DNA from 3 places in the Sporomusa aerivorans genome. Region 2 is predicted to be linked to each of the others. Evidence: riboswitches for the same ligand, from Rfam matches in the RefSeq annotation. Region 2 holds a riboswitch; each other region holds the start of a gene.
What was found. A riboswitch is a leader RNA that binds a small molecule or an ion and turns the genes downstream of it on or off. The one in region 2 is predicted to bind cobalamin.

Region 1 (7,165 bases), 1.7 Mb from region 2:
GGCGCGAGCACAGCAGGCGCCTTGCCGTACTGTACCAGCCGCCCTGCTTTTAAAACCGCAGCGTCGGAACAAAAGGCGCTTACCAGGTTCAGGTCATGGATAATGGCCACAACCGTCAATCCCTGACTGGCGCAAAGTTCCCTTAAAAGGTTGAGACACTTAATGCTGTAATAAATATCCATATTGGAAAACGACTCGTCCAAGAATAAAATCTCGGGTTTTTGCGCCAGCGCTTTGGCAAAAAGCACCCGCTGGCGCTCGCCGCCGCTGAGTTCGGTAACCAGCCGGCCGGCAAAATCCAGTGTGTCTGTAAGACGCATGGCATTTTCAATGATGGTCAGGTCCTCGTCGGTAAGGCCAGAGAGCCTTGATTTAAACGGTGTCCGTCCCATACTTACTATCTCCAGGCAGGTATAGGGAAAGCGTATATCCATATTTTGCGGTACAATAGCAATATGGCGGGCCAGTTCTTCAATCCGATAAGAACCGATATCCCGCCCTTTTAGCATTATTGTTCCGGCTGCAGCCGGTAACTGTCCGGTGATAATATTTAGCAGTGTTGTTTTGCCTGAACCGTTTGGTCCGACGATGCCACTGAAACTGCCTTGCCTGATCTCGAGATTGATATCTCTGAGAACCTCTTTGGCCGCATAATTAAAACTAACATTTTCAATTTTTATCATAGTAACGCTCCTATTGCAGCGTCTTGTTGCGCATCCTGAATATATAAACAAAAAAGGGACCGCCCAAAAGGGTTGTCAATACACCGACCGGAATTTCGATATTGCCGACTGAACGGCCAAAGGTATCGGCGGTAAGTAAAAGAATGCCGCCGGTAAGCCCTGAGAGGGGGATAAGCGCCTTATTATCCGATCCGGTCAGCATCCTGACCATATGAGGTACAATAAGACCGACAAAACCAATAATGCCGCCAATGGCCACACATACCGCCGTAATCAGCGCCCCAGCCGCCAAAAGAATTGTCCGTAGGCGGGAAGCGTTAATCCCCAGGCTGCGGGCCTCCCGGTCACCCAGAGAAACAATATTAAGGTCTTCGGCATAATAATAGCACAGACAACAGGCAAATAAAATCAGCGGCCAGCCGTAGAGGACATGCTCCCAGCTTTTAGCGGCCAGACTGCCAATGAGCCAGGATACAATGGCTGAGACCTGTTCACCGGCCAGACTTTTGACCATACTGATAGCGGCCGATAAAATACTGCTGACAATAATCCCGGCAATCACCAGATTGGCCGAAGAAACATAGCCGCCTACCCGGGCCATGGACATGACGACAAGAAGAGTAGCTACCGCGCCGCCAAAAGCAAACACCGTAACCGGCAGGCCTCCCTGCGTAAAAATATTCAAATAGATAGCCACACTGGCGCCAAAAGCCGCACCGGTAGATACTCCCATGGTGTAGGAATCAGCCAGCGGATTCATTAACAGCGCCTGAAACACCACACCGGCCACAGCCAGACCGCCGCCGACGGCAACGGCCGCTAAAATGCGCGGCAGCCGAATATCCCAGATAATAGCCGTCTTGGCTGCGCCAATATGGCTGTAGGCGTCAGAGCTGCCCGATATTTTACCGTAAATAACAGAGGCCACATCAATCATACTGATATCAGCACGTCCAAAACCAACAGCGGCCAAAGTAAACAGCGCCATAGCCGCCAGCAGTATCCCCCCCGCCAGGCGGGTTTTGGAGCGCTGACGGCTAAGGAGCGCCGTTAATGTACTACTCATGCCAATGCGTGTTTACTCACTTTGGAGCGTTTTGTCAGAATGGTTGACAGATAATTCACCTTTTGTGTGCCGGCGGCTGCCAGGTCATGGACAATTTCCTCGCCTTCCAGACCGCATTTGGAAACCATCACGGCATTTTCCACCATGCCGTGTTTATGCAGTTTTTCAACAATGTCTGTATAGTTCTTATATACCTTCATAAGCACAACATTATCGGAAACTTCCAGCACCTTTTCCAACCGTTCATCATCAATAGTGGCCGGAACAATGCTTAAGATGTCGCCGCCTTCTGCCAACGGCACACCTAGGCGGTTGCCGATTGCCGAAAAAGAATTAACGCCGGGAATGTTAACAATTTGATGACCGGAAGCCTCAAGCAGCCGGTAAACATACATGTAGGTACTGTACAGCATGGGATCACCCAGTGTAAGAAAAGCCACTTTTTTACCACTGTCCAATAACTTCAGGATAGTGGTTTTATTATTGACCCAGGCATCTGACAATGCCTGCGCGTTATAGTTCATCGGGAATACCAGTTCCAAAATCTCGGTGCCTTCCTGCAGATACGGCCTGGCAATGGACAAAGCTGTACTCTCGTCCTTTTTTTCGGTACGGGGAGCAATAACCACATCTGCCGACTTTATTGCATTAATAGCTTTCAAAGTGAGTAATTCGGGGTCGCCAGGCCCTACACCAACGCCGTAAAAAATCCCTGCCATAATCTAAAACAACTCCTTAAAATAAATAAATCCCTGTCACCGTAACGGTATGACAGAGAATTTTGCCCAAGCTAACGCGCAAACCCCCTCCCCATCGCTCGTGGGTGAAAAACGGTGATTGTCAAACAGGCAGATCTTCTGACTTAGGTTCATAGCCAAACTGCGCCTTCCCAAAATAGTACACTATTTCAGTGGCTTGTTGCAGTTGGCTCCCCATCACAGCGGCGGGACCGTGCCGGATTTAAACCGGCTTCCCTATTAAGCCCAATCGGGCACCTGTTCCATGTTTAGTTACTTAGATTGTATGATTAACTTTACGAAAAGTCAAGAAAATTATAGTTTACCGCTAATACCCCTGGAAGCCGCTGCTTTTCCAGGTTTTTCCGACGCTTTCCTGGCATAGTTATAGTGCAGTTCCGCCCAGCTTATTCTCAGCCGCAATAATCCACTATGATAGCACAAAAAACCACATAGGAAACAGGGCCCTTAGTCAAAAATATAGTATCATATATCCTTTTATAACTTTCCGATGAGGGTAATCCCTTTTTGGAAGACTAAGCTTACTTTTAGGAGAGGATTATTATGTGGCTTGGTAAAGTCGTCGGCACGGTTGTCGCTCCAACGAAAAATGATACCCTTATCGGCAGCAAGCTGCTCATCGTACAGCCCTTGAATCTGGATGGCATGAATACAATTAGTTTACAAGTGGCCGTTGATACTGTAGGAGCGGGCAACGGCGAAACCGTGCTGGTACTGACAGGCAGCTCGGCCCGCAGAATTATGCAAAACGAAGACAGCGCCGTGGATGCTGCCATAGTCGGTATTGTTGAACACATCGAACTGGAGGGTATTTCCAAATCACAATACTGGGTCAATAAGGTATAGGCCGCCGCTATGCTGACAACCTACCGCAGCAGCGCTACAGGCTTAGAGGAAGTTCCCTTTGACCCTTCAGTCTTAAAGGGCGCCTGGCTGAAAGCCGCCCAGCCTTCGAACGGGGAATTTGCTTTGATCTCATCGACCACGGCGATCCCGGATAAGCTATTGCGCTATGCTTTTGAAGAAGACAGCTGTCCGCGTGTTTTACTCCATGACCGGTGTGTGCTTATTATCATTAACATACCGTTAGCTCGCAGTGCCGATCAGTACGATACAATTCCACTCAGCATCATTTTAGCACCGGAATTAACCATCACAATAAGCCTGGAACCTTCCACGCTTATTCCTGACAATGTCGGCCCCGAATTCGACACCCGCAAGTGTTCCCGGTTCTTTTTCCAGATACTTTATCAGGCAGGCAATGCTTTTTTGCGGCATATTCACTCCATTCGGCAGCGCACTGATGAAATTGAAGTGCATTTACGCAAATCCACCACCAACAGAGAAGTCTTCCAGTTGCTCAATCTGGAGAAAGGCCTGACTTATTTTACAGCAGCTTTACGGGCTAACGTTATCGTGCTGGAAAGCATTCTCCGGCTGCGCTCCAATCCGCAGATGCGTCATCTCCTGCCAATGGACGAAGCCGATGAGGATATTGTTGAAAACGTCATTATTGAAAACCGCCGGGCACTCGAGCTAGTACAAACCTACAGCGATATTTTAAGCAGTATGATGGATGCATTTTCTTCGGTCATTTCCAACAACTTAAACTATATTATGAAATTTTTGGCGGCGGTAACTATCCTGTTATCTATTCCAACCATGATCTCCAGCTTCTGGAGCATGAGCCTCATCGTGCCGCTTCAGGGCACGGAAACAGGCTTCTGGACAGTGGTTCTGCTGTGCATCTCTGCCAGCAGCGTGGCCGGCCTGGTATTACGGAAAAAAGGCATGTTATAAAAGACCAAACCCGCGACCGGGATTGCACATCCTGTCACGGGTTTCCTTGTTCTCACTTAGGCGCACTTTCTCTATCTGGGCTTCATCTTAACCTGATGGATGATTTCGCCGAAAGTGCCATGGGCACTCTCCATTACGGTCTCCGACAAAGTTGGGTGGGGGTGGACGGTATGGGCAATATCCCGGGCGGTTAAGCCATTCTGAATGGCCAGAGCCCCTTCCATAATCAAATCACTGGCATGCGGCCCCAGAATATGCATACCCAGTACTTTGCCGGTTTCAGCAGCGGCGATTATTTTTACCAAGCCGTCGGGTTCCCCCATGGTCACAGCTTTGCCGTTGGCGGCAAAATTAAACCGGCCGATGGTATAGCTCAGCCCTTGGTTTGAGGCTTCCGCCTCCGTAAGCCCTACCATGGCGATTTCGGGGGTAGTAAAGATACAACTGGGAATTGCGCGATAATCCATAACCGAGTTTAACCCCATGGCATTCTCTGCAGCAACAATCCCGGCTGCCGAGGCGGCATGGGCCAGCATGCTTTGGCCGGTTACATCGCCGATGGCGTAGATGCCCGGAATATTTGTTTCCATACGCTCATTGACGTTAATACCTGTCCGGTCATAGAAAACGCCAGCCTCAGCCAGCCCCAGCTCCTCGGTTACCGGCCGGCGTCCTGCCGCTACAAGTACCTTTTCCACTGCAAATTCCTGATCGCCCTTGGCAGTAGACACTTTTACCGTCACGCCGCCAGCGGCCTCCTCAATCGCCGTCACTTTGGCCCCGGCCACCGTTTTTATTCCCTGCTTGCGCAGTACAGGCCCGATGCGTTTCACTATGTCGCTGTCCACCATCGGCAAAATGGTTGGCAGCATTTCCACGATGGTGACTTCACAGCCAAACGCTTTCATAATAAAAGCAAATTCAAGGCCGACCACCCCGGCGCCAATTACCAGCAGGCTTTTAGGTACCTCCGTAAGTTCCAGCAAATTATCACTGGTAAGAACAGCGGCCAACTCCCGTCCCGGTACCGGTATCGAGCTGGGCGCCGAACCGGTGGCAACGATTACTTTACCGGTCTCATAAGTTTCCGTACCGGACGCCGTACTCACTGCAAGGCTGCCGGCGCCTGTCAGTACGGCTGTACCGTGGAGTACGGTAATAGCATTGCTTTTCACCAGTTGCTCAATACCGGCCCGCAGACCGGCGACTACCTTATCTTTCCGCGCCACAATTGAGCTAAAATCAAAGCCGACCTCACCGGCCTGAAGGCCAAATTCAGCGCAGCGCTGCAAATCTTCCCATTTTTCCGCACTTTTCAGCAATGTCTTGGTAGGAATACAGCCCCTGTTCAGGCATACCCCGCCCAGGCTTTCTTTTTCCACTAATAATACTTTGCCACCCAGTTGCGCAGCACGGATAGCAGCCACATATCCGCCTGGACCGCCGCCAATAACGGCTACATCATAGCTCATGTTGATCCTCCTACATAGCCCAAAGGCTTGCTTTGGCCCTATATTACGCTCACTCCGGCCGGCTAGCAAACAGATTTATGCCTGATTCCCTAGCGCAGTAAATTCCAGCTGTCCTGACTATATTTAGCCGCCGCTAGTTCCCTGACACTCGCTTGTTCTTCCGCGCAAAGCCCGTCAGGTTCAAGTTCCACTCCTAATGCCGGCCCGAAAGCAGCCTGCATGGCCTTACAGGCTTCCTGCCAGCTTACTTCCCGCCGGGCGGCGTCATATAGAGAGGTTGCCCGTCTGGCCAGCATGCCGGCCACCAGGTCCCGGGCCTCGTCAGACGGCAGATTGAGCAGGGACGCCACCTGCCCGGGCACAAAGCGCAAGAGCAGTGAACCGTGCTGCAGAATAACCCCGTCTTTACGCACCTGGGCGCTGCCAATCAGTTTGCGGCCATGATGAGTAATTTCGTAATGCGACGGTGCATCAAAGCAGGCAGCAGAAGCAGGCCGTCGTTTACTTTGCCCATAGGCAGCCACAGGGACGCTCATCTCAGCCGCTATCCCCAAAGTCTCTAGTCCGGCCAGCAAACCCTGGCAGAAAAAGCGGTACGAGGCCGTAATGGTAGGCGGTATCAGCGGCTGCTTCTCACTGACTACAATACTATAGGTAAATTCATGATCATGCAGCACCGCCCGCCCGCCTGTCAGCCGCCTGACAACCGCAATGCCCCGGCGCTGGCAGGCGCTGATATCGACCTCGGCCTGTGCCTTTTGGAAGTAACCCAGACTGACTGCCGGCGGATTCCAGCCATAGAAACGAATTGTCGGCGGAACCTTGCCGGCGGCATGCGCTTTCAGGATGGCTTCATCCACGGCCATATTATAAGCCGCAGAACCGATACCGCTGGTAACAACCCGCCATTTCATACAGTAAGCCTCCGTTTCCTCCAGCCAACCGCTACCATAACGGTCCCGCCTCCTTAAGGGCCTGGGTTATTTCCGCAGGGGTCAGCGGACGCGGATAATTATACATAACCCCGCCGGGCCGTTCATTATAATAAGGACGGTTACAGCCGCTGCAGCCACTGGTTTCGAAGGCTTTGCCGTCAGCCAGCAAAGCCGCCAGCTCTCTGGCCGGCAACTTGATGCCTGTCAGCCTTCCGTCCGCAAATTGAAAAATACCTCCTGAGTAACCTTGTCTTAACAGATAGTGGGCAATCTGCAACCGCCGGTAGTGGCCAATGGCCGGCGGCTGCTTTTCTTCCCACGCGGTGCCCCGCACCGGCGTGAAGGCAAACAAGCCCACATGAATTCCCTTCTCCCGGCAGGCAGCCATTGTGCCAACCATTTCTTTTTCTGTTTCCCCTAGACCGGCGATCAAGTGAGTGCTGACCCGTCC
Region 2 (7,165 bases):
TTCGGAAGCATTAGCCGGAGTGGTAAATATTATTACCAAAAAGCCGGGCGGAGCCCAGCAAAACACAGTGAGCATAACGGACGGCAACTATAGTAAAAGCTGGTCTGTAAGCTCGCAATTCGGCGACAGTGCTATTTATCTGAACCGGGATTATGTTGGTGATGTTGACAGGACTTCCAGAGCGAATATTACTACTAAAAGTAATGGAACAGTACAGCCATGGGGTTTAGACAAAGGTACCAAGGACAGTGTTTATTTTACAACGCAGTTAAGCGACAAGTTGAATCTTAACTGGTCGTATACCGATCTGGAGTCCAATCGTCCCCGGTATAATGTCAATGGTTCCCGTCCTCTGTTATATAGATATAATGATACCCGGAATAATATCAATTTGATCTATGACGACAAAGAAGATAATTTTAAATCGGTGCTGTCTTTTAACAAAAGACGGGCTTTTGCCGATAAATATACCTATGCAAGCAAGATATGGAGCGTTAGTGAGCGGTATGATATGTACGGCATAAACTGGGATAACCAGAAGACCTGGAATCTCAGAAATGACCTGGACACGTTGATTGCCGGCGTTACGCTGGCGAACGAGCATTATCATGATCCTTCCACCGATCATGCGGCCGTTCGCAAAAATGCCCTGCGTAACAGCCTCGCCGTATATGGCGCTTATACCTATGCTGTTAATCCTGACTTTAGTGCAACCTTAGGTCTGCGCGAGCATTTTATTGATGATTATGCCAAGTCGATAAGCACTTTCTTGCCACAATTCCAAACCCTTTATAAAATAAATAACAATACTTCCTGGTACACCAATGTCGGCAAGTCATTTCAAATGCCGGCGATAAATCAGTATTTTTCACAGCCAGGCGGTGATTTTAGCAGATTAAAACCCCAACAGGGCTGGAATTATGAGACCGGGTTAAAGATTATCGACCAAAACCAGTCTGTTAAATTGGCGGTTTATCATATGGATATAAAAGACCAATTTATCTGGAAAGAAGATAATGATCGTGAATATATGATTAACACCGGTGATTTCCGCAACACCGGTGTTGAACTGGAATATGTAAGGCTTGTTAATGACAACTGGAAATATAATATCGGCTTTAGCTATTCCAATCCCGAGAACAATGAAAGCGGTTCCTGGACACAATGTAACAGCCGGGTACAAACTACCGCCGGGGTAACCTACAATAAAGACAAATGGCTGACTAACCTCAATTTTGTATTTTTTGGTGACCGTGAAGAAAGCTATTACAAAATTAACGGCGCCATCAGTGATATTCCGGACCGTATCCAACTAAATGCCCTAATTAAGTATCAGCCGGAACGTAACCAGACGGTCGCTCTGAATTTGTACAATATACTTGACCGGGATAATTCTCTGAACAAATATGAGAATCTGGACCTGCCGTTTAACTGGACATTAAGCTACAAGTATACTTTCTAATTTAGCAGGCCAAACCATTTGCCGGGGCTTACAGACGCCACAGGCAGAGCTGAGCTGCCGGCGTCTGCTTTAAAAACGGGACACTGAACCTGTCCCGTTGTCCCTAGGGGGATGCAGTTGTTCCGGCAGTCGGGATGTCATATTTCACAATCCGTGAAGTATACGAAAATACTGTATTCACAACGTTAATTGACAGTAGCTGTATAAACATGATATAATTACTAACGATGTTTAGTTAAAACTAAATATGCGAGTTAGGTGCCCTACGGGGCTTAATAGGGAAGACCGGTGAAATACCGGCGCGGTCCCGCCACTGTAATGGGGAGCGAACCCAAGAATATACCACTGGGATGATTAGTCCTGGGAAGGTTTGGGTAAGTGTTGATCCAGAGCCAGGAGAACTGCCTGACTAACAATCACCGTTTTACTCACGAGCGATGAGGAGGAGATTAAAGAGTCATCTTTCTGGTTGTAAGACCAGTTTTGGATGAGCTTTGTTTGTACATACCCCTTCCTGCGCAGGAAGGGGTTTATTTGTATGGCCCGGTTACAGTCTGCCTTCGCCGCAGGCTGGGAATGACCGCCGTCATTTTGCAACAAACAATTACATATTTGATGAGACTGGTGCCTTAACAGGCTTAATAGGGAAGACCGGTGAAAAACCGGCGCGGTCCCGCCACTGTAATGGGGAGCAGACCCAAGATATGCCACTGAGACGAATGTCTTGGGAAGGTTTGGGCGAGCGATGATCCAGAGCCAGGAGAACTGCCTGTCTAACAATCACCGATTGACCTGCGAGCGATGGGGAGGGGATTATGAGAACAAGGCATCTTTCTGACGACTATTGCTTTTAGCAGTAGTTGCAGAGTTCTCATTGACATCACCACACCCCTTCCTGTTTGCTGCAGGCAGGGGTATTTTATTGCAACAGGTATTTCTTCTGAAAAGTAAGATGTTGGTGTTGCTATTCACGAGGCAGAGACTGACTCTACGGTACGCTTGCTTATGACAAAAGCCGGTGGGGAGTAGGTTCAAGCCCCCTATATATATAATAAAAAACTGTAGGGAGGATTTTACATGTTGATGCACAGGGAGCTAACTTCGATGGAAAACAGGGATCAGGATTTGATAATGCCGGTTCCTCATTCGCTGCGGCCCGAGAAGTTCACCCCGCTTTCCGAACGTATTGCCAACAACGAAGTGCTGACTGGTGTGCTTAGACTGAAAGAGTTAATGAGAATGTCCGATTTTACCACCTATATTGAAAGCCTTGTCGCCGTACGGTTGCAAGACCAGGTCATATGGCTGGTTACTGACCGGGAAATGCATCGTTCGATTGTGGAACGTAATTTTTTGCCGCAGATCAAAAGCGCTTTTGGCGTAACCCGCGTACGTGTTATCAGTCAGGCCTGACAGAAGGGAGACATATGGATATGGCAGAAAGTACAAAGACAGGAAATGCTGCTCATACTGTAGAGAAGCTATTTAGTGAATTCCCGGCGACATCCTATGAGAACTGGAAAGGGGAAGCGGAGAAGGCGCTTAAGGGAGCAAGCTTCGACAACAGAATGATTACTAAAACTTACGAAGAAATTGACCTGCAGCCAATCTATCGACCGGAAAATGTTGCCGATAGCACAATGCATCTTTCTTTACCAGGTTCTCAGCCTTTTCTAAGAGGCCGGCTGGCAGGAGGATATCTGACTTCACCCTGGCTAATCGCACAGGAATGCGAGCAAGCTGATACGGAAAGCTTTAATCAAAATCTAAAGAATGAACTGAGCCGGGGAACAACGGCAGTGCATATCTGCCTTGATACACCGACCCTGCTGGGAAATAATCCTGACGAAGCGCCGGAAGAAGCCGGCAACAAAGGCTTGTCATTGTCTTGTCTAAAGGATTTGTCGCAGGCGCTGGCGGACGTCTCATTAGCTACAGTTCCCGTCCTGGTGCATACCGGAGTGAGCCCGCTGCCGGTACTGGCTTTATTTGGTGCGCTGGGACGGGGGAATGGCGAAAAAATCAAAGAATGGCAAGGTTTTATAGCTGCTGACCCTCTGGGCATACTGGCTGTTCGGGGTGAACTGCCGGCTGCTTTGGAATCGCTGTACGATGAAATGGCCAGCGCAACAATCTGGGCGCAAAAAAATGCACCGGCAGTGCGCACCTTGCTTGCCGACGGCAGCCCATACCATGATGCCGGCGCCAATGCCGTACAGGAACTGGCCTTTGCTTTAAGCACGGCTGTGGAATATGTACGGGCGTTACAGGAACGAGGCCTTGAATTTAACGATATCGCCAAACATCTGCAATTTTCATTTTCGCTAGGCGCGAATATGTTCATGGAATTGGCGAAAATAAGGGCGGCGCGGATTTTGTGGCAGCAGGCCGCACAGGCTTTCGGCGGCAGTGAGGAAGCCGGCAGCACCAAAATACACGGACGTACTTCCCGTTTTACCAAAACCCTTTACGACCCTTATGTCAATATGCTGCGTATGACAACGGAAGCGTTCGCCGGGGTCGTGGCCGGTTTGGACAGTCTGCATGTAGGGCCGTTTGATGAAGCAATCCGGCAAGGTGATGAATTTTCCCGCCGTATTGCCCGTAATACCCAAATCATTCTGCAGCAGGAGTGCTCGCTGTTGCAGCCGGTTGATCCGGCAGGGGGCTCCTGGTACGTTGAGACCATTACGATGGAGCTGGCGCGCAAAGCCTGGAATTTGTTCCGGCAAATTGAGGAGCAGGGCGGCATGTTCAATGCGCTGCGGGCCGGGCTGCCGCAGCAGTATGCGGAGAAAACAGTTAAGAAACGATTTGCCAACCTGGGAAAACGAAAAGATGTTATTGTCGGGACAAATATGTACGCCAACCTTGCGGAACAACTGCTGGAGACACCGGCTGGCAAGCCTGAAAAGTTCAGGCTGAAACGGGCGGGAGAGATAGCAACCTATCGCGACCTGACTGATGCTGTGGAACGTATGCTGCAACTGGGAATTCTTGCGCAAAACAGACATACGGTTGGAGCTGCCGTTGTAGAAACCGCCATCAGCGCAGCTATGAGCGGAAGCTCGGTTGGGGAACTGGCGGCGGCCCTCCGGACGGAAGAAATACAGCCGCTGGCAGTATCCCGGCTGCAGGTGTGCAGGGTGTCCGAACAGTTCGAGAAAATCCGGCAGACAACGGCGCAATTTGCTGCAGAAACAGGGGATAATGTCTGCGTTTTCCTGGCCAATATGGGACCTATTCCGCAGCATAAGCCGCGGGCGGATTTCAGCCGGGGCTTTTTTGAGGTCGGCGGTTTCAGTGTACTGACCAATAACGGTTTTGCCAGTGTGGAGGCGGCGGCGGCAGCCGTAGCGGAGGCTGAGCCGGACGTAGCCGTTATTTGTTCAACCGATGCTACTTATCCCGAGCTGGTGCCGCCTCTGGCTAAGCTGATAAAAGAGCAGACGCCTGGTATCTGGCTGATTCTGGCGGGCTTGCCGCCGGAAGATCTGCAGGCGGTATATAAGGAAGCGGGCGTTGATGAATTCATCCATGTCCGGGCGGATTGCCAGGGAATTTTACTGCGGCTGCAGCAGAGAAAGGGGATGAAGGCATGAGCGTAAAACCGGACTTTACGTCAATTGAGTTTCAGTCGGCCTGCCAGCCGGTGAGCCGGGAGGAATGGCGCCGCAAGATCGAAAAGGAAACGGGCAGGACCGTGGAGGAACTGGTTTACCGGACAATGGAGCAAATCGACATTCAGCCGCTGTATACGGCGGCTGACATGGCCGATGTCGAGCATCTTGCCTATCTGTCAGGCATCCCGCCGTTTTTGCGCGGTCCTTACGCTAACATGTATGTTACCCAGCCGTGGACAGTGCGGCAGTATGCCGGTTTTTCCACGGCGGAAGAAAGTAACGCCTTCTATAAACGCAACCTGGCGATGGGGCAGAAGGGCCTGTCCATTGCTTTCGATTTAGCCACTCACCGGGGCTATGACTCGGATCATCCCCGTGTCGTCGGCGATGTCGGTAAAGCAGGGGTGGCTGTTGACTCCATTCTGGACATGAAGATTCTCTTTGACGGCATACCGCTGGACAAAATGTCAGTGTCCATGACTATGAACGGTGCGGTGCTGCCGATAATGGCTTTCTATATTGTAGCTGCACAAGAGCAGGGAGTGAAGGCCGAAGTACTTACCGGCACTATTCAAAATGATATTTTGAAAGAGTTTATGGTTCGTAATACCTATATTTATCCGCCCGAACCGTCTATGCGCATTATCGGCGATATTTTCGCCTATACTTCACAAAATATGCCCAAGTTCAACAGTATTAGTATTTCCGGCTATCACATGCAGGAAGCCGGGGCTACCGCCGATATCGAACTGGGGTATACGCTGGCCGACGGCCTGGAGTATGTCAAGACCGGTCTGAAAGCGGGACTGGATATTGATGCGTTTGCACCGCGGTTTGCCTTCTTCTGGGCTATCGGCAAGAACTATTTCATGGAAGTAGCCAAAATGCGGGCCGGACGTTTATTATGGGCCAAACTTATCAAGCAATTTAATCCCAAAAACAATAAATCGATGGCGCTGCGTACCCATTCCCAGACTTCCGGCTGGAGTCTGACTGAACAGGATCCGTTCAATAATGTTGTCCGGACTTGCATTGAAGCGCTGGCTGCCTCGCTGGGGCATACCCAGTCACTGCATACCAACGCGCTGGACGAAGCCATCGCGCTGCCTACCGACTTCTCGGCCCGTATTGCGCGTAATACCCAGTTGTATCTGCAGGACGAGACTTATATTTGCAAGGTTATCGATCCGTGGGGCGGCTCTTACTATGTGGAGGCGCTGACACGGGAACTGGTTAATAAAGCCTGGGCTCACATTCAGGAAGTGGAAGTCCTGGGGGGGATGGCGAAAGCTATTGATACCGGACTTCCCAAAATGCGGATTGAGGAAGCGGCCGCCAGGCGGCAGGCGCAAATTGATTCCACCAAGGAGACCATTGTCGGTGTTAACCGGTTCCGCCTTGCCAAAGAAGATCCGCTGGAAATACTCGAAGTTGACAATACTGCGGTGCGTCAGGCCCAGCTTCGCCGGCTGGAAGAATTGAAAGCCAACCGGAATGAAGACGCTGTGCAATCGGCGCTGGAGGCCATTACCAATGCTATGGCAAAAGGCGAGGGGAATGTGCTGGACCTGGCGGTTAAAGCGACCCGGGTCAGGGCCAGTCTTGGTGAAATCTCGTATGCGGTGGAAAAGGTGGCAGGCCGTCACAAGGCTATTATCCGTTCCATTTCCGGCGTATACAGCAGTGAGTTCAGTGATGAACAGGAAATTGAAGCGGTTCGCAAGATGGCTGATGAATTCGAAGAACTGGAAGGACGCCGGCCGCGCATCCTGATCGCCAAAATGGGACAGGATGGCCATGACCGCGGCGCCAAAGTGGTGTCTACCGCTTTTGCCGATATGGGCTTTGACGTGGATATCGGACCTTTGTTCCAGACACCGGAAGAAACTGCCCAGCAGGCAGTGGATAATGATGTGCATGTGGTGGGGATGAGCTCGCTGGCAGCCGGCCACAAAACACTGCTGCCGCAACTGGTGGAAGAACTACAGAAACGCGGGCGGAGCGATATTCTGGTTGTGGCCGGCGGGGTCATTCCGGCTCAGGACTATGATTATTTGCGGGCGCACGGGGCAGCTGCCAT
Region 3 (7,165 bases), 730 kb from region 2:
TTCTTGTAGCCATAATTATCATCCTTCCACTTATTAAATACACATTCGGATTTTAACTCTGCGAAGTCCACATACGTTTATAAATTGTTTCAAGCAATAGTAAGACAATACCTTCATTATTCCATATATTCGTACAAAGTAACACTTTCGATATTGTTGACAAATCTTCTCAATTCCTTGGCTTGCTCCCTGGTTATTTCTCCGGACTCAAACATCCTGCGAATCTCTGACCGCTCTATGTCCATTACTTTTATATGCATTTCTTCTTTTTGTTCCTCTGCCTTGCCGTTATGTCTTTCAGCCGGTGTTTTTAACCGGTCAATCATTCTTTTATAATCCATTATAACAACATGAACAAGATTGGCTCGTTCATGCTTTTTTTCATATTCCTCCAGAAAATGATATGCAGACTGCAAAGCCTTTAAGTGGATATTCTTACTTAAACGTAATTTAGCAGATTCAGATTTTCTATCATCTCTCCCCGAATATCCCTTGTACCGATTCCAATTTCTTGTTATTCTCCCAATCAGATATAATAGTCCAGAAGACGCGCTAGTAGAGAGAGCTTCTTCCCGGCGGTCAAGAAATTTCTCAACTATATCGAAAACAGCTTCACTAATCTCATGCCGCTCCATCATGCCGTTGATATATTCTCTTTCTTTTTTTAACGCTAGTAACCGTATTGCTTTTATTTCATGCTGACAATCATCGGTATCGTCTAAATCCGCTTCACGTTGAATGCGCTTAATCATGGTTTTATATTCGTCCATTAATTCATAGACTACAGATTTATTCTCATCATTCATTTCCGCATGAATCCTATTAATAGCTTCCAGAATAATTTTCCGTTTGGCTGCACTAGTATCCGTTTTATTTACCGCTTCATCCTTTGCTGACTTTCCAGTACTTAAAATAGGCAAAAATATTGTCGCCGCAACTAATGTAAAAAGAATTACGCCAGCTGCTATAAAAAGAATAAGTGAACGTTGCGGGAATGTAGTTCCACTTGCCAGAAAGTATGGTATTGAAAGGACTCCGGCCATTGTAACAGCACCGCGAACACCTGTTAAACTAATCATCAAATAGGTTTTGAAGTCTGATTTAGCCCCATTTCCTGCTTTATCGAAATGGTAATGGTAAAAGAAGATATACGACCAGCCTAAACGAATACCCAAAATAACCAGTCCAATTATACAGACATACCCAACAAGCATCCAATTATTTATACTCGGATCAGCTACTGCTTCAGTCATTGACGAAGGAATGTTCAACCCCAATAATAAAAATACCACTCCATTTAGGATAAATAATACAATAGACCATATATGTTCTGTCAATACCTGCTCTTCAGCTATTAGGGTTTCCGTCCGTTCTCTTACCAAGGCATGAACAATCCCGGCAACAACTACTCCAATAATTCCTGAAGCATGTAAAAACTCCTCGGTGATAATATAAATGACGAATGGCGTCAAAATCTGCAACAGTGAATGAAAAGTTACATCAACAATTCCTTGCTTTCGTAGAGTAAATCGTAGCCAGGTAATAAGAAAACCATTAATAAAACCAGAAATCGCACCAACTAGAAATTTATAGGAGAAATCAAGTATCGCTGCATGTATCGAGAAATAACTTGTTATAACCGCCGCTACTGCATAATTAAAGGCAACCAGACCAGAAGCGTCATTTATTAAAGATTCACCTTTAACAAGTGAGAGTACCTTTTCCGGAATTCGAATGCGTCTGGCAATCCCATTTACCGCTACAGGGTCTGTTGGCGATAAAATAGCTGTCAAAGCGAATGCTGCAGCGAGCGGAATGTCAGGTATCAGCCAATGAACAAAACAGCCTCCCATGATTGTTGTAAGAATAACAAGAATGATTGCATTGCTAAGAATAGGTACCCGCATTTTCCATAATTCTTCACGCGGGTAATGCCTGCCATCATTATATAATAACGGAGCAACAAACAATAACAAAAACCACTCCGTTTCAAGTTCAAATGGATTACCCGCAAATACCAATGCAAGGATTATACCAATAGCTATTTGAATGAGTGCTGCTGGTATAGACGGAATGTAGTGGCTCACAATATTCGAAAGCAATAAGCTGAAAAGTAATAGTAAGATTATCATCAACAAATCCACATTGATTCTCCTTTTCATCTCTTAATGAAATATAATATATCCAATATACCTATAATCTTCCGCCATATGCTAAAGAATAAAGCAGACTAACCTTCAGGGTGGGGTTTTAACCCCATCTGAAGGTTAGTCGTCGGCTAAACAGCAATAGCCGCCTGCCGGCGCGTCCCGGTGGGCGACTTTTTTGTCACTCTACTACATTATAAAACATATTATGTAAAAACAGGAGGTGTCAAATGTGTCTGAAGAAACTCGTGATGTCATTAGCGCATTTAAAAAACGACTGGAAAGATTGGAAAATCAAATCGGCGAAATAGATAGGAATGTTAACGAGATCCTCCGACTAGCTCGTAAAAGAGAAGAGGGAGAGAGCCAGGAGGATTGATCTTATTCCCCGCCCTGCACCCCAGGTTTTTTATTTCAAAAATAACAGCGATATCACACGTAAGCCTGTGGATATCGCTGTTATTTCTTTGCTTAAGCTTGAGGTTATAAGAGTGCCTCCCGGCACCCCTATCCACCTTTTCTTCCAAACCTCGCTTGTCTGGTTAAGGTTAAATAACCAGAACGACTATCCTGCAATGCACAGACAGTCTTTAACTAATAAAGCCGGACAGTTCTTTATTGGTATCCCATATTTCCGGTGTAAAATAAAGCGCAGGCCGCAGGATTGCACTTTCAACAGTCTATTGGTATATTAAAAGGCAGCAGACAAATAGTCTGTAAAGAAAAATGATAAGGAATTGAACGATGAGGAATTCGGCAAAAAAAGAATTGGACGAGGAAATCGCGGCAACAAATCAATTAGCCGAGGGTACTGATGCCCAGGCATTTTGGGACCCTGATGCCGTCCTCGATTTGGTTTTAAGTGATATTGAGTTATTGCTTGAGCAAAAGTATCCTGTTCTTGCAAAGCATACGGATCTTTTTAATATAAGCCGGTTGAATTTTTTGCTAGGCGGCCAGTTTCGTATTGCGCGGCTGGCCAGGGAGCAGGGAGTTCTGATTCAGGACTGCGAAATGTGCATCCACTATGATAAGGAGTTGTCTTATTGTCAATATTACCGGCTGATATTTACGCAGAAAGATGATCTCTATTATTACAGTGGATTATGCCCGGCTTTAAAAACCGATTGATACCGGCTTATTCCGCCGGGCATCCCTGCCGCGCCTGCCCGCAGTTTTTTGAACGCTTTCATCAGTATCTCACAGATTAACACAGCAAGGGAGGCCCGCACTTGCTAATCCAACCCGCTTAAAGGCAATAAAGGAACAGCTGTCGACAAATACAAGCCACCTGTTAAAATGTCATTTTGTACCCCATCATGTAGTTGGCCGGTGTGAAATAGTAAGCGTTAGAAGTCGACCGGTAGGAGATATCATCCCTGTCAAGCAAGTTGTTCACCGTTAGGAAAAGACTCTGGTTCTTTGTCATCGCATAATTTACGTTTAAATTTGTAACTAAATACGGTTTGGTATCAATGCCGCTCAGTACCCGCTCTGCCATATAAGAAGCATTTAGGGCAGCGCTCAGCTTGTCCTGCTGATACGTTACGCCGCCTTTAAGCTGCCAGCGTGAGTAATCTCGCTGCCATCCGGATGAAACGCCTTTATTGATGGATTCGGTTTTGGGATTGCCGTAGCTGACGGCATAGTTGTAACCAAAGGGACTGCCTGCTGCTTTAATTGTGCATTCCAGCTCGACACCGGTATTTTTTAAATTTTCGTTTTTATAGGTAAATTCTCCGGGCGTGCCCGTATATGTAGCCGTGATATTGTCGTCAATACCATAATGGAACAACGCAACACGCCACTTATGGTCGCCAGCATCTTTCTTCCAACCCAGTTCGTAGTGTGTGCCTGTCTGCGGCTTCAAGTCGGCGCCGGGCTCCGTTTTGTACATCTGATGCAAATCCGGCATTTTATAAGATTGCCCCACACTGGCATACAGATTCTCGTCTTCAGCCAGCTTATGAACAAACTGCATCTGGCCGCTGAAGTTGGTGTTGTTATAATCACCGGGCGCTCCGGTTGTCCAGGACTCGCGCGCGCTTAAGATCAGCGTATTCAGATCACTGACCTGCTTTTCATACTGGGTATAAGCGGAAAAGTTGTTTCTAGTCTGTTTTGACTCCTTATACGGGGTATATTCCTCCCGCTTAAAGGAACCGCCAAATAAGACTTTACCACTGTCTAACCCCCAGTCTTTTTGCAGATCAAGCCCGTAGTTTCTGTTCTTTTCCTCATCAACCGCACGTTTATTGCCCGAGAAAGTTAATGCGTCTTTTTCACGTGTCCGGTCTACATAATAAGCCGTTGTTTGGAAATGATCATCCCGATAAGTTAACTGCATATTATTTCTGTCAACATTCTGTTTTGTATCCGCTTTGCTTGTAATATAGCGATATTCTGATTCAATATGATTAACCGCTAAGTCTAACTTATCACTAAATGAATAAGTTAGGCTTAGATTATTATTCTCGGGGCCGACCCACTTCGTTCCATCAGTAGCGACCTTCTTACGAGTACCCCATTCCGAATATTGATAGCCGATACCCAAATTACCGGCTTGTAAACCAAGGGTATGCTCTTGCTGTCCATAATTGCCCCAGCCGGTCTTAAAATAATTATCGCGCTTTTTCTTGGTAATGATGTTGATGACACCGCCGGTTGCCTCACTGCCGTACAGAACCGAGCCGCCGCCTCTGACAATCTCTACCCGTTCGACGTTTTCAACAGGAATATCGGTTAAGTCATAGGTGGCGCGAACATTAAGCGGCACTCCGTTCAGCAGTACCAGCGTGCCGCCGGCGGCTCCTCTGATAACAATTTTGCTGTACATGTTGCCTAGGGACGAACCTGCCGTACCATATTGCTGCATTTCGATGCCGGTCGAAAACTTCAACGCGTCGTATAAATTACTGGCGCCAGTATTTTGCAAGTCCTTCTCAGTTAAAATTTCGGTAGAAGCCGCTACATCTACATCGCGTTTCTCATAACGCTGTGCAGTTACAATTACTTGTTCAAGGGAAAATTCACTTTCCTCCGCAGCAAATACCGGTATGGAAGAACAGCTTATCCCCAGCATAATTACTGAATAGATCATTTTTCCTAATATATTCTTTTTATTTTTTTTACTCTTTGTACTCATTGGCATCCCCTTTTTCATTCCTCGCATTAAGATAATTCCGCAGCAAAAAACGCCATTCTTCCCAGGCAATCAGAAAGAATGGCGTTACTCATTATAAGCACAAACCAAATAAACCCCTCCCTATCACTCGTAGGTGTAAAAGGCATTCACAAAGCAGGCAGTTCTCCTGGCTCTGGTTCTTCGCTCGCCCAAGCCTTCCCAAGACGCTTCGTCTCAGTGGCATATTTTGGGTTCGCTCCCCATTACAGTGGCGGGACCGCGCCGGTATTGCACCGTTCTTCCCTATTAAGCCCTTGCGGGCACCTGTTTCGTCCAATATGCAATTTTTTTTTGCTAGTATAGCAAACTTATTGGCAAAAGTCAATCAGCGATACCGTTCTCCGGCTCACCTCTAGCAGTAAAATTTTACTTTAGTTAATAGAAAGTGTGTTCTATCTCCTACTCCTTTATAACCACCCCAAATATATTAACAAGAGCAATTGCCTGTGCGGGAGCGATTATACAACCGCGAAGGTTATCTGTGGTTAGGCCCAGCTGATAAAACTGACAGGTGCTAAGATCGATTCCTGCAAGTTTAACGCCTGAAAATTGGACTTTATCAAGATTGCAATGTGAGAAGCTTACGTCAGTTAATGTGGCGGAGTAAAAGTCAGACTCAGTAAAAGAAGAGTTTTGAAGGCTGACTTTCTTACAATTGGTGTAACGCAGCACGGAATAAGCGGCATTGCAGTTATCAATAGCAACATTTCTCAAAGATGCCTCGGTCAGGTCAATACCAACCAGCTTGCAGTTGGTTAACCGGACACGGTCCATAAAACATTGACTGAAATCCACATTGGAGAGATCACATTGTTCAAAGATAGTGTCGGTTAGGTTGACGGAGGGCCAATGAACGGAATTAAAAACAACATTTTTAAATAAAACCTGGTTAATAGCAACGTTTTCAGCAGTCTGAACCTCTAATGTACAGTCTTGTATAAGGCTGAGTTCCAGGCAGTCTTCGTCGTGAAACCCGTTCTTATACGTCAAGGGTAATTCGGGAGGCAGATTTGGCGTTACTAATTTGGATTTAGCAAATTTTTTGACCATGATATTACCTCAAGCTAATAAAATCGTTCTGTTATTCTTCCTGTTAGCCTATCGCTGTCCTGTAACACTAAGGGCCTATTAACCTTATATTTACCGTTTAAATACAAAGATCCTGTTGAATTACTGTGATGCAGGATTTTGCACGTAGTCAGCAAATTGATCAATGCCCTTATATATAGTAGAATTCCGCTGTAAAGGTTGTGTGCAGGAATTTCTAAGAATAAATCGCATATTACTGATGGTCATTTACCAAAGCGCAAACCGGCAATCATCATTATGGATGATTGCCGGTCTATTTCTAAGAACGCAGGCTTGGGGAAATGAAACACAGGGACTCACAACTTCTACCGGGTTAAAAATTTGATACAAACCCCACTGAAACGCCGCGGGTATCATACCCGGGATTATGAGTTCTAAAACCGTTAGAAACATGCATTAGCGTATATCCTACATTTACTGAAGAGCTGTCATTGAATTTATAAATAAGTTTAGGCCCGACCCGCCACATAAAATTATAATATCTTCCTCCTGCCGGAAATGGTTTATCGTATAAAATAACTCCGCCGCTTATATCTAATGCTGCCAATAGCTTGCCAGAATAATGTTTTTCAGTGCGAATCATGTATATTGGTCCGATACCGACTGCGGAGCTTTCTTGAGAGTGTGTCTGGTTTTCAAGAGTTACGTTTCCAATCGGTCGAGTGATTGTAATCCCCCGGTATATGGACTTATTTTTTTTCTCAGAAATTTTCTCTAGTATATGCAGCGATACCGTATCCAGATC

Region 1: another riboswitch for cobalamin. It lies ahead of cobI (precorrin-2 C(20)-methyltransferase); the one in region 2 lies ahead of SATMO3_RS05500 (hypothetical protein).
Region 3: another riboswitch for cobalamin. It lies ahead of SATMO3_RS09015 (TonB-dependent receptor plug domain-containing protein); the one in region 2 lies ahead of SATMO3_RS05500 (hypothetical protein).

Annotation. Positions count from the first base shown of each region.
Region 1 covers NZ_CP156926.1:6,043,036-6,050,200, forward strand. The annotation lists gene SATMO3_RS28805 (ABC transporter ATP-binding protein) at 1-683, opposite strand, end outside; gene SATMO3_RS28810 (FecCD family ABC transporter permease) at 694-1,749, opposite strand; gene cobI (precorrin-2 C(20)-methyltransferase) at 1,746-2,468, opposite strand; cobalamin riboswitch at 2,579-2,763, opposite strand; gene SATMO3_RS28820 (EutN/CcmL family microcompartment protein) at 3,051-3,353, shown strand; gene SATMO3_RS28825 (magnesium transporter CorA family protein) at 3,363-4,307, shown strand; gene lpdA (dihydrolipoyl dehydrogenase) at 4,379-5,779, opposite strand; gene SATMO3_RS28835 (biotin/lipoate A/B protein ligase family protein) at 5,869-6,693, opposite strand; gene SATMO3_RS28840 (radical SAM protein) at 6,725-7,165, opposite strand, start outside.
Region 2 covers NZ_CP156926.1:1,246,959-1,254,123, forward strand. The annotation lists gene SATMO3_RS05495 (TonB-dependent receptor plug domain-containing protein) at 1-1,462, shown strand, start outside; cobalamin riboswitch at 1,702-1,886, shown strand; cobalamin riboswitch at 2,068-2,250, shown strand; gene SATMO3_RS05500 (hypothetical protein) at 2,540-2,875, shown strand; gene SATMO3_RS05505 (methylmalonyl-CoA mutase family protein) at 2,896-5,064, shown strand; gene scpA (methylmalonyl-CoA mutase) at 5,061-7,165, shown strand, end outside.
Region 3 covers NZ_CP156926.1:1,977,398-1,984,562, reverse strand. The annotation lists gene SATMO3_RS09035 (pirin family protein) at 1-13, opposite strand, end outside; gene SATMO3_RS09030 (Na+/H+ antiporter) at 117-2,144, opposite strand; gene SATMO3_RS09025 (hypothetical protein) at 2,380-2,526, shown strand; gene SATMO3_RS09020 (hypothetical protein) at 2,892-3,278, shown strand; gene SATMO3_RS09015 (TonB-dependent receptor plug domain-containing protein) at 3,442-5,292, opposite strand; cobalamin riboswitch at 5,431-5,614, opposite strand; gene SATMO3_RS09010 (pentapeptide repeat-containing protein) at 5,731-6,381, opposite strand; gene SATMO3_RS09005 (acyloxyacyl hydrolase) at 6,734-7,165, opposite strand, start outside.